DNA from 3 places in the Lysinibacillus zambalensis genome. Region 1 is predicted to be linked to each of the others. Evidence: riboswitches for the same ligand, from Rfam matches in the RefSeq annotation. Region 1 holds a riboswitch; each other region holds the start of a gene.
What was found. Region 1 has a riboswitch for S-adenosylmethionine ahead of ABNX05_RS23680 (bifunctional homocysteine S-methyltransferase/methylenetetrahydrofolate reductase). Riboswitches for the same ligand answer to the same signal wherever they lie in the genome.
Positions count from the first base shown of each region.

Region 2: linked by a shared signal. The riboswitch ahead of ABNX05_RS24085 (MetQ/NlpA family ABC transporter substrate-binding protein) and the one ahead of ABNX05_RS23680 (bifunctional homocysteine S-methyltransferase/methylenetetrahydrofolate reductase) in region 1 are both predicted to bind S-adenosylmethionine.
Region 3: linked by a shared signal. The riboswitch ahead of ABNX05_RS09230 (cyclase family protein) and the one ahead of ABNX05_RS23680 (bifunctional homocysteine S-methyltransferase/methylenetetrahydrofolate reductase) in region 1 are both predicted to bind S-adenosylmethionine.

Region 1 covers NZ_JBEGDG010000030.1:30,472-34,761, forward strand. The annotation lists gene metH (methionine synthase) at 1-213, opposite strand, end outside; gene ABNX05_RS23680 (bifunctional homocysteine S-methyltransferase/methylenetetrahydrofolate reductase) at 206-2,053, opposite strand; SAM riboswitch class I at 2,150-2,249, opposite strand; gene ABNX05_RS23685 (protoporphyrinogen oxidase) at 2,375-3,763, opposite strand; gene ABNX05_RS23690 (protoglobin domain-containing protein) at 4,044-4,290, opposite strand, start outside.
Region 2 covers NZ_JBEGDG010000033.1:9,028-13,317, reverse strand. The annotation lists gene ABNX05_RS24095 (methionine ABC transporter permease) at 1-521, opposite strand, end outside; gene ABNX05_RS24090 (methionine ABC transporter ATP-binding protein) at 514-1,539, opposite strand; gene ABNX05_RS24085 (MetQ/NlpA family ABC transporter substrate-binding protein) at 1,644-2,474, opposite strand; SAM riboswitch class I at 2,681-2,784, opposite strand; gene ABNX05_RS24080 (pyridoxal phosphate-dependent aminotransferase) at 3,132-4,290, opposite strand, start outside.
Region 3 covers NZ_JBEGDG010000005.1:141,948-146,237, forward strand. The annotation lists gene ABNX05_RS09215 (MFS transporter) at 1-140, shown strand, start outside; gene ABNX05_RS09220 (SMI1/KNR4 family protein) at 203-754, opposite strand; gene ABNX05_RS09225 (YuzC family spore coat inner layer protein) at 910-1,317, shown strand; SAM riboswitch class I at 1,468-1,572, shown strand; gene ABNX05_RS09230 (cyclase family protein) at 1,671-2,408, shown strand; gene ABNX05_RS09235 (Cof-type HAD-IIB family hydrolase) at 2,532-3,305, opposite strand; gene ABNX05_RS09240 (DUF2225 domain-containing protein) at 3,848-4,290, shown strand, end outside.

The sequences.
Region 1 (4,290 bases):
ACAAATAATATCTGCTCCAGCTTCTAAATATTTTCTATGAACTTTTTCAAGCACATCTGGTCTAGTTAGCACGAGATTTTCATTACAGCCATCATATTCCTCGCCGCCAAAATCCTCTGCTGATAAATTTTCATTTTGTAGCATTGTACCCATTGCGCCATCAAGAATTAAAATTCGTTTCTCTAGTTGTTCTTCAATCAAGTGCTTAGCCATTTATACTTACCCCTTTTTTCTGTTCATCCAATTGCTCAATAAATTTCATCAATTCTAGTGTCATGTCATAGCGTAAAAATGGTGTGATGAGGTAAATACCATTGAAATATTCCGCTGCTACTTCTACTAATTCCTTGGCAATTGCAATCCCTTCTAGTGTTGCGCGTTCTTTATCATCGCCACATGCCTTCATACGGGCTAACACATCATCGGATAGTTTGATGCCTGGCACTTCATGATGTAAAAACTCCGCACTTTTATAGCTCGTTACTGGCATAATACCTATATAAATTGGTGTTTCTAAATGCTTTGTCGCCTCGTATATTTCCACGATTTTTTCCTTTGTATAAACAGGCTGCGAAATAAAATAATCTGCCCCATATTCAATTTTCTTCTCTAATCGAGATACCGCGCGATCTAGTACACGTACATTAGGATTAAAGGCAGCCGCTACAGAGAAATTCGCCTTTTTACGAAGTGGTTTCCCCGAGAACGATACACCTTCATTTAACTGTTTTATTAATTGGATTAGCTCCATTGAAGATACGTCATAAACGCTTGTGGCCCCTGGGAAATCGCCCACCTTCGTCGGATCTCCAGTCACTGCTAAAATATCGTGAATACCTAGTGCATTTAATCCCATTAAATGTGATTGAAGTCCAATTAAATTACGATCTCGGCATGTTATATGAGTTAACGGTCGTACCCCGTGTGTTTCTTTCAGTAAGGCACCCATTGCGACATTACTAATCCTTGGAGAAGCAAGTGAATTATCTGCCATCATGACTACATCTGCGCCCGCCTCATATATTTTTCTTGCTCCCGCAATAAAGCCTTCAATTTCTAAATGTCTTGGTGTATCTAATTCCACTATAACTGAGCGTTCTCGTTTTACTTTTACATGTAATGGTTCGTAATTTGCTGGCTCAGCCTCACGGACAATCTCTACTTTTTCTGGCTTTGCATACTTTTCTTCGACTGGAGATAACTCCTCTAAGTACTTTTTCGCTGCAGCAATATGCTTTGGTGTCGTACCACAGCAACCACCAATTAAACGTACCCCCTGATCACGAAGCTCTACAGCTGCTCGACCAAAATAATCTGCCTCCGACTCATAAACGACACGGCCATCCTCTACATCAAGAAGAGAAGCATTCGGATACGCTGACATAAATGCTTTCTTAGGAAGCTCCACACCTTCAAATGCTTGTATTGTATGGTGAGGACCTAAGCGACAGTTAACACCTACGAGATCAGCACCTAGCGCTTCAAGTTCATGTAAAGCGTTATTTAAGCTCATTCCATTTTGTAAAATTCCTGGTTCGTGCATAGAAACTTGAGCAATAATCGGTAATTTCGTTTTAGCTCGTAGCATTGCTAAAGTCGCTGTTAACTCTTCAAAATCATAATATGTCTCAAGTAAAAGGCCATCTGGATTTCCTGCAAGTAAAACGGTTGCCTGCTCATCAACTGTTGCTAAAATTTCCTCTAACGTTGCGTCGCTTTTTCGAATACCACGGATTCCCCCAATAGTACCTAAAACAAATTGTCCACCATCTGCCGCTGCTCGTTTTGCAATCGTTATAGCAGCTTCATTAAACTGCTGCACACGAGATTCTAATCCATAGCGGGCTAATTTTATGGCATTAGCTCCGTAAGTGTTCGTTTGAATAATATCGGCACCTGCCGCTATATACTCTCTATGAATCTTTTCAATTAATTCAGGTCTTTGTATATTCATTTCCTCGTGGCAATACTCCAAGCCATAGCCATATAAAACTGTACCAATTGCACCATCTGCTGTAAGAACATGCGTTTTTAACCTTTCAAGCAATCCCATAAAACTAGCCTCTCTTCCTTTATTTATAAAAATTAAAATGCAAAAAGCCTTCTTTTACATAAAAAGAAGGCTTTAACGTTTCGTCATTGTTTTTCCTTCTCATCTTCGACACTACGGTCCTCTGGATTTAGCACCTGACAATAAGTTGGTTGCTGAAGCTTCACAGGGCCAGTCCCTCAGCTTCTCTTGATAAGAATGTTGTATGAATTTTTTAAATAATTAAAAGAATCATATCGTTTACGAACGATTGAGTCAAGACTATTTCACAGAACAGAGGTAAAATCTCACGAAAAATACCATATTTTGATTTAAATCAAACAATTACGATAGTTTTTCAGCAAGCTCCTCACCAATTTTTTTACCATTTTGAATACACGCACCTATGCCCACTCCGAAATAAGAGCAACCCGCTATTGATAAATTCGGATAGTTTTTCTCAAGCTCTTGTACGAGACCTTGCAACGCTTCACGATGTGCCAAATCATACTTTGGCATTTGGTCGATCCATTTTGTCACGTCCACAATTGTTGGTGTTTCCTCAATCCCCAAGCTTTTTCTTACATCTTCTAGAGCAACCGCTGCTAACTCTTCATCTGACATCAAACGCAATCTCTCATACTCAGGGTTAATGCTCTTATAAAAAAGTCGTACAAGTAATTTTCCTTCTGCTGACGTGTGTTTCCACTTGCGACTTGTCCACGTTGCTGCATTACAAATAACATCCGAATTATGTGACACAATATAGCCTGTTCCATCCGCGGGTAATCTATTATCTGGTACATCAAACCCTAAGTAAATCGTAATGGCGGATGCAGTATTGAATTGTTCAAAATAGCCGTTCAAAGATTCATCCTGCAATAAGCTTTGTACCGCTTCATTTGGCAGTGCCATGACAACATGATTTGCTTCAATTATTTTACCGTTTGCTAATGTAACGGAGTACTGATTCTCCTGCTTTTTAACACTTATAGTGGCAATCCCTTTTATAATTTCTACATCCGTTAATGTTTCTTCAAGTCGATCAATTAATGACGATAAACCATTTTTAAATGAAATAAATTTTTTATTGGCGGCTTTCAAAAATTGTTCCCTGTTTGCATCAAAGCCTTTAATAATACTACCGTAATCATTTTTGTAATCGATTAAATACGGTAAAGTGGAAGCAATTGAAAGTTGATTTAAATCTCCCGAGTATACACCTGCAAGTACGGGCGCTATTTGGTTTTGAACAAGCTCCTCACCTAAATAGTACGTTAAAAATTCTCCAATCGAACTTTCCTTTGTAAATTCTTCATTTGGCATGGTTAAATCCTTTAATGCTTCTTTTTTACCTTTCTCTGATACAAGCGTGCTTTCCTCTAGAGATTGTAAGCTCATAGGAATACCAAACGTTGAATCTGCTGGGATAGCATGTAGCTCATTATTTGTGAAAATATACGAAACACCCGTTTCGTTATACACAAGATTTTGTTCAAAATTAAGTTCTTCTACTAACTCCATAACACCTTTATGACGCGCTACTATAGAATCTGCTCCTGTTTCCATGATAAAGCCTTGTTCATATGCAGAGTGAAGCTTACCACCAAGGTATGTATTTTTTTCAACGAGTACTAGCTTTACATTTAAGTTTTTCTCCTGAACTTGACGTTGTAAATAATGCATCGTACACAAACCCGTAATTCCGCCACCTAATACAACTACTGTTTTCATATTAACCGCCCCTATTTTTAGTTCTTTATTTCAGTATAAACTTTTTTTATCGAAAATTACGTTAAACCCTTTACAAATTTAGCAAAAATGGAGCTATCCAGCGCATAGGATAGCTCCATTCTTTTCTATGTTCAATTAGTATATATTGAATTTAACAGCATATTTTCACCGGTATTTTTATCTACCTAGCGGATCGTATATATTAACAGTTGATATAGTGTTATTATACACTACAGTGTAAAGCATCTTTATTTTTCTTTGTCTCCTGCTTTTCACTTCATTAATTTAAATTTTGTGCAAAGCTAGCTAGTTCTTCAGCGGAATTTTTCACTTCATTAAAAGCAATACCTAATTGACTTAGTACTTCTACTATTGCTTGTACTTCTTTTTCCATCTGTCCATTTTGTTCTTTGGCTTCGGTCATAGCGTCCAATATATTAGTAAATTGGCCTTCCGTTTGAACCATGTTTTCCTCACCAGAAGTTACCTCTTCTTGAATATTACTAAGCGAGTGAACAAGTTTATCA
Region 2 (4,290 bases), on a different contig from region 1:
CCAACCATTCCAGCCATTGCTGTTGCTCCTATCAGACCGATTGTGGCAATTGTTAAGCCTAAAATAATGGATGGACGAGCCTCACGTAGTAAGACATTCCAAATGATGTGACGTCGTTTAATACCCATTGCTGTATAAGCTTCCACAACACCTGGATCAACTTCCAATAGTGCCGTTTCCATAAGTCGCGCAATATAAGGCGCTGTATAAACAACAAGCGGCACAATAACACCTTTTACACCAATAGTTGTGCCAACGATCAGCTTAGTGAACGGTAAAATGAAGAATAGTAATATAATGAACGGTACAGAGCGAATAATATTAATAAATAAATTGAAAAATTGATAGAGAAATTTATTTTCAAATGATTGCCCTGGTCGGGTTAAAACGATTAAAAGCCCTAAAGGGATCCCAATTAAAATAGAGAACAATAATGAAATCCCGACCATTTGAAAGGTTTCGATAATGGATTGCCCAATAACATTTGACCAGTCTGCAAAGAAGCTTTGAATGCTATTCATTTAATTCGCCTCCTAATTCCTCAACGTCTACCCCGTTTTCTGTAAAATATTTAAGTGCCTTTTCTACGATATGTGCCTCACCGTGAAGATGCACGACAATATTCCCGACGATGCCATTTTTTAATTCAATGATATTGGCTGTTAAAATATTTGGTTGTACATCATAAACTTTGCTCACTTCTGCAAGTAATGGCTTCCCGGTACTTTCACCAAGGAATGTTAAACGAATCACACTTCCGGAAAGATTCAATTGCTCGATAAGGGAAGGAGATAAATTACGTTGAGAAATAGTGTTTAAAAACTTTCGTGTCGTTGGGTGCTGAGGCTTCGAAAATAGTTCTATAGCAGAGCCATATTCCACAACCGTCCCTGATTCAAGAACGGATACATCATCGCAAATTTTTTGAATAACATTCATTTCATGTGTAATGAGTAAAATAGTGATGCCCAGTTCACGGTTAATTTTTAAGAGAAGCTCAAGAATAGCGTCAGTTGTTTCAGGATCGAGAGCACTTGTCGCTTCATCACTGAGTAAAATCTCAGGCTCTTGGGCTAGTGCACGTGCAATAGCGACACGTTGCTTTTGACCACCCGAAAGCTGGCTAGGATAACTATCTAATTTCTCTGTTAGGCCAACAATTTCTGCATATTTTGCAACGCGTTTTTTCACTTCAGAGTCGTTATAGCCTAGAAGTTTTAATGGTACCGAGATATTGTTGTAAACGGTCGCTGTTTTTAAGAGATTAAAATGCTGGAAGATCATGCCGATTTTTTGACGCGTTTCGCGAAGGTCGTTTAAAGAAAGGGAAGTAATATCTACATTGTCGATCAATACTTTACCTGTTGTTGGACGCTCTAATAAATTAACACAGCGAATAAGGGTACTTTTTCCTGCACCACTGTAGCCAATAACCCCATGAATTTCACCTTTTTTGACATGTAGGTTAATGCCATCTACTGCTTTAACGATACCTTTTTTAGTTTTAAATTCTTTTGTTATATTTTCTAGTTGAATCATACTGTGATATCTCCTTTCTAAGTCCTTTTATAAAGCAAGAATCTGCTAGCATTCCTATAGGAGTCTCGCAGATTCTTAATTTATGAAAGGCCCTTCATCGTTACTTACCAGCTTGGAATGATAGAACCTTTGAATTCCTCTTCAATAAATTTGCGTACTTCATCAGATTGATAGGCTTCAACAAATTTTTTAATCGCTGGGTCATCCTCGTTTTCAGAACGTACCGCGATGTAGTTTACATATGGAGAGTTAGTAGATTCTAAAAGAATGGAGTCTTTTTTAGGATCAATACCAGCATCAAGAGCGAAGTTCGTATTAATAGCTGCCACATCTACTTCACTAAGCTGCTTCGGAATTTGTGCAGCCTCTAATTCAATGAATTTAAAATTCTTTTTGTTTTCTTCCACATCGCGAGTAGAAGCTGTTAAGTCTGCACCTTCTTTTAATTTAATGATGCCTGCCTCTTGAAGGACAAATAGAGCACGAGCACCGTTCGTTGGATCATTTGGTAATCCGAATGTAGCACCATCAGGAACTTCATCCAATGATTTATATTTCTCAGAGTAAATGCCCATTGGAGTTAAAATTGTTTTTCCTACTGGCACTAAATCTGTTTTGTGATCTTTGTTAAATGCATCGAGGAAAGGCTTGTGTTGATAGCTGTTTACATCAAGATCATCCTCGGCTAACGATGTATTTGGTAAAACATAATCAGAGAACGTTTTTAGTTCTACCTCTAAGCCATTTTCTTTGGCAACTTTTGCAGCAACTTCTGCAATTTGTTCGTGTGGACCAGAAGTTACACCTACTACAATTTTATTTTCATTAATAGCCTTACCTTGACTACCTTTATCTTCTTTAGTACCGCAACCTACTAATGCTGCTACTAATGTGAGACTTGCTAAACCTAGTAAAATTTTGTTTTTCTTTTTCATGAGACATACCTCCAAAGTTGTTTTATCGGTTTGTATAAAAAAACAATTTCGCCTTGGCGTAATTGTTGTCCGGATATTGAATTGTGCTAGCACAATTCATTCCTTTCAAAATCTGTGACATCCGCCTGAGGCTTTTATCTTCATGTAAATGAAGATAAAAAAAACTCTCTTAAAAAATTAAGAGAGGCTCATAAAAAAAGTGTCCTCTCTTATCTTTCAAACGATATCGTTTGCAGGATTTAGCACCTTCCTTAAAAAAGGAGGTTGCCGAGCTTCATAGGGCCAGTCCCTCAGCTACTCTTGATAAGAGATTTATAATATTTTTTTGTAAATCCGATAGGACTAATATAAATTATTGGTTATGGTAAGTCAATGGAATTTTTAAAATTTTTTATTTTATTACAATATTCCATTAAGGGAGATGGGTGGGAATGTTAGTGAGAGTCAACTATGTGTGGGATGGGAGATATGAAACGCATTTTCATGGCTCTATGAGCGATTAGTGGGGTGGTGTGTCCGTATGAAGAAATGGTTTATGACCAATGTTATCCAATAGAAGAAGGGCTAGAGCTACCACAAAAAATAGTGAGATGAAAAGACTGTCCCTTAGCAAGCGTGAGCTGATGGGACAGTTTTTTGATAGAGGGAATCAAATGTTCATGAGTTAAATAGGTTTAATTTTTCAATTCTGCTGACCGCTTCACGTAAGCGTTCTTCACTTACGAGTAAACCTACACGAACATAGCCTTCACCGTATTGACCGAAGCCATTGCCAGCAGCTACTGCGATATCAGCTTTGTCGAGCAATACATCAGCAAACTGCTCGCTTGTATAACCTAATGGAACAGGGAGCCATGCAAAGAAAGAGCCCTTTGGTGCCGTTACTTGCCAACCAATGCGCTGTGCTTCTTCGATAAGAACATTTCGTCGACGCTCATAAGTCGCTCTTAGCGTATTCGCGCAATCCTGTGATGCTGTAAGGGCAACCGCTGCTGCTTGTTGTACGGCAGGGAATTGACTACAAAATAGATGATCTTGAATAAGATTAATAGCCGCAACAATATCAGCGTTACCAACTGCAAATCCAATACGCCAGCCTGCCATATTATATGTTTTAGATAATGTATACATCTCGATGCCGACCTCTTTGGCACCTTCCGCTTGCAGGAAACTAATAGGTTTCTTGCCGTCAAATCCAATTGCACCGTAAGCGAAATCATGTGAGACGATTATGTTGTGCTCTTTAGCAAAGCGCGCCGTTTCCTCGAAAAATTCAAGTGTTGCAGTACCACCAGTTGGGTTGTTCGGGTAATTTAAGTAAAGTAGCTTAGCCTTTTCTTTTACGTCATCAGAAAGAGCATGATAATCAGGCAGGAAATCATTTTCTGCAAAAAGTGGCATGACTTCAAAATTAACATCACCTAATACAACACCAGATAAGTAATCTGGATATCCAGGATCGGGTAATAACATTGTATCACCCGGGTTTAAAACCGCTAATGGCAGCTCAACAAGACCAATTTTTGTACCACCAAGAATAGCTACCTCAGTTTCAGGGTCAATATCAACATTGTATTCACGTTTGTAGAAGTCTGCAGCTGCTTGACGTAATTCTACTAGGCCGCGGAATGGAGAATATTTATGATTTTGAGGGTTTTCAGCTGCCTCCTGTAACGCTTTTATAACGTGTTGGGGAGTGGGCTGATCTGGATTGCCTTGACCGAGATTGATAACATCGCGCCCTTCTGCTAAAGCACTATTCACTTTTTGCACCAATGCTGCAAAAAATTGAGTCGGGAGTTGCTGTAGTTTTTTT
Region 3 (4,290 bases), on a different contig from region 1:
TTTTCCTAGGATCATACATTGGAGGAATTATCGTTAGCCAACAATCATTAGCGCATACTCCTATATATGGATTCGGCATGGTGATGATTGCTGCAGCTACTACGTTCCTATGGTTAATCTTCGATAGAAACAAACAATAGGTCCGTTTCTTATAAATAAAAAATGTGAGGAAGGTGCTTTCTAAAATGCACCTTCCTTTTTGCTATTTATTAGATTCAAGGAAAGTATCATCAAAATATGCTTTTAAATTTGGATACAGATAGTCTAATGACGATAGAATATCGGCATCATCATCAAATAAAATTTCATGTTCAATTTCATATATGGCACAACTTTCTTCATCAGCGTTATTATTTAAATCAATACAAATTATTTTTCCATACTCTGTATCCCACGAAAATGGAAGATATCCTAAACTGCATAATGATGGATTAAACATATCTCTTACATTATTTAAAGGATCCTCAATACTTTGGTCAGGTATTACACCAAAATAATGATGATACGTTGAAATAAAAGCTTTATACCATTCGGGAAAATTAAGTCCGAACTCTTTTTCTAACGTTTGAATATCTCCCTCCGTTACGGTGGAAGGAATCATTCTCCACACAGACCACTCTGCATCGATATCAACTACCTTCATTTCTTCAGGTACATCCAGGCACATCCACCTACAAAATCCATCTTCAGACACCTGATTATAACGTTCATAGTAAACTTCAAAACCATTTTTTATGTATGCACGAATATCCATTTTAATAACTCCTTTTGAAGAAGAATAAATTGATCGGGATTTAAGCCGTTGAACTGAGGTCCTTTTCGCTCAAGCTTTTCAAAGCACGGCCATTAACACCTAAAGTCTCTGTTGTACATAAGATAATGTATCAACTATAGGATAGGAGGAATTTAGTGTATTACAATCCTTATCCGTATTTTGTCTATCCTAATTATTATCCGGCATGGGTAATGGCAAATCAACCAACTACTCAACTACCTTCTAGACATCTAGCAATGCCTGACCCAACGAATAGAGGTCCATTTCCATCCATCAATACAGTAAAATTAAAGACTTCTGCGAAACGAATCAAAGTTATTATGCAGCAAGCACAATTACTTACGGATAAAATTGATGAATCAGAGCAATTTGCACATGATCTTATGAACGCAGCACAACAATCAAATAAAACAGAAGTTGAAAAGTTAATTGCGTCAACAGGCATTACGGTAAAATTCGATACTACCTATACACCAGATGGATTTCGTATACTATTTACTGATAGCGGCTGTTGTAAGCTAACACTAATTTTGGGTTGGTGAAAAGTTGGTCCTTTGAAGAGGGCCTCTTTTTTTTGCCTTTAGCATCTTCTTTATGAATTATAACCACGTATCCCTACTGAACTTGTAAACTATATATAAATATGCTAAAGTATTCATAAATTTCATTTCTGAAAATTCTTATATTTTATTTTCTTATCAAGAGAGACGGAGGGATTGGCCCTATGAAGTCTCAGCAACCAGCCTATAGGTATGGTGCTAATTCCAAATGGCAAAATTTAGCCTTGAAGATGAGAATACTTACTGCATTTGCTTTGCACAAGAGTCCTCTTCTACAAGGAGGGCTCTTTTTTATTGTTGCATTTAAAATAATTAACAGAAAGCAGGGAACTATAATGACAAACGAACTTTTACAAGCAATACAACTATTGAAATCAAAAGAATGGGTTGATTTAACACATATATTCGGTCCAGACTCTCCTCATTTCTTTATGTTTGATGATGCAAAATTTGAAACATTATTTTCCCATGATGATGGCTTCTTTGCACAACAATTCACTTTCCCTGGGCAATACGGAACACATATCGACCCACCTATCCATTTCGTGCGAGATGCACGTTATTTAGAGGAATTGGAGCTAAAAGAACTAGTGCTACCACTAATCGTTATTGATAAATCGAAGGAAGCTGAAATTAACAACGATTACACGTTAAGCATTCAAGATATTCTTAACTTTGAAGCTGAATATGGAGAAATTGAAGAAGGTACCTTCGTTGCGCTACGTACCGATTGGAGTAAACGTTGGCCAGATAAAGAGGCTTTCAGCAACAAAGATGCTGATGGCAATAATCATATTCCTGGCTGGGGATTAGAAGCGTTGCAATTTTTATTCAACGAACGAAAAGTAAGTGCGATCGGCCACGAAACTTTTGATACGGATTCAGCAACAGATTTTCGTAAAAACGGTAAGTTAGATGGCGAATATTTTGTGCTTGAGCAAGATACTTATCAAATTGAGCTTATGACAAATTTGGATAAGCTACCTCCAAAAGGCGCCGTTATATTCAATATTGTGGCAAAGCCTGAAAAAGCATCTGGATTCCCTGTCCGCTCATTTGCTATATTGCCTTAATATAGCAACAGGTCTGATTCAATACATATTGAACCAGACCTTTCTTAATCATTTATTTAGATTTTTTTCCTTTTTAGAAACACGATCAACATAAGAGCTATGAACTTAATACGATTTTTTCCATTAAATGATTTTTAGCTCACGAAGAGCATAATCAATACCATCTTCTGTTGATTTCTTTGTTACAAAATTAGCGACATTTTTTAAAGCTTCACTACCATTACCCATCGCAATACCAAAGCCGACCTGCTCTAGCATGTCGATATCATTATCTCCATCCCCAAAAGCAAGTGCTTCTTCTGTACTCAAGTCGAAATATTCTAGTACAGCTTGAACAGCAATAGACTTAGAAATATCATGTTGCAAAATATTTGTAATGTACGGATGCCACCTTTTAAATAATAAATGAGGAAATGTAGAGGTATACTTTTTCTCAATATCCTCATCAACATATAAACACATTAAATACACCTCTTGCGTTACAATATCTTCATTGATAACGGGAAACTCCCGCAAAGATAATGTTTCTTTCATAGCTTTTAATGTTTCTTCTTCTTGGACGTTATTCATTGATAATGTTTCTGTGAAAAACGATAGACTTTGTTTATTTTCATCAGCAAAAGCCTTCACTACTTGGACCACTTCTTTGGCGACCGGTATTTTATGTATGACTTGATCTTGGTGCTTAACATATGCACCATTAGCTGTAATAAACGTCTCTATTCCTACATTTCTTAAATCCTGGCACATTGATAAAGGTCTTCCTGTAGCAGCTACAATATGAATTCCTTTATCCTTTAATTGTTGAATAGCATTCCTTGTACTTTCTTGCATACGACCATCTTCATAATTAACAAGCGTTCCATCTACGTCAAAAAATACAATTTTATAATCCATTGTTCTCTCCTTTTCATTTTGTATATTTTCACCAAGTGCATTGGTGATAAATCTATAATTAAAAGGCTAATTTTCACTACAGGCAAGCGTTGTATGACTCCTCTTATTGGTCAACATCCAATTCTATATTTTCCCAACTAATACAATTTTTATTTTACATTAAGAAACATCTTTATACCGAAATTAGTTATAGGTAATATTACATACGCAATAACTTTTTTAATTAAATATATGTACGTATTTTGACAAACTTAAAAGAATGTATAACTTGCTTTAACTACACCGATAAACACTATTACGGGTACATACCTAAATTTCAAAAAACTAAGAAAGTAATGAACATTTTTATTTTAATAATTCTAAAGGAGTATACCAAAGAACATAGAATTGTTAAAATAAGAGAAACTAAATTAAATATATTGAACGACATTGTCCTTCATATAAATAGAACAAAAGAAATATACCCACATTCATCTCACTACCGTCAGAGGTGAGAGTATTCTACATGAAATTATTATTTGGGTGGAAAGGAGTTGATTCTGATGGCATTTAACATTTACTACTATGAAAGTAGTGTGGATTGTAAGTTTTGTAAAAAGCATTTTACTACATATAAAGTACGCCCTAATCGATATAAAATTATCGAAGAACAAACAGACTTCATGCCAGTTTATGAGGGTTTAAACCCGTTATTATATGAGGTTGCCGTTTGTCCGCATTGTGGCTACGCGTACCACAAATCTATGACAAGAACGTATGGACCTTTCATGCTTCTTATAGATGAGCTTTACATTAAAGAGCTACAAAAACCAATGGATATTTGCAAAGAACGTACGATTGATGATGCCATTGTAAGCCTTAAATTAGCCTACCTTGTATCAAGAGCATCAATGGAAGAGTCACTTCTTATGGCCAATTTCGCACTAAAAATAGCATGGCTATATCGCTTAAAAGATGATCATGAATCGGAAATGCGCTACCTCTT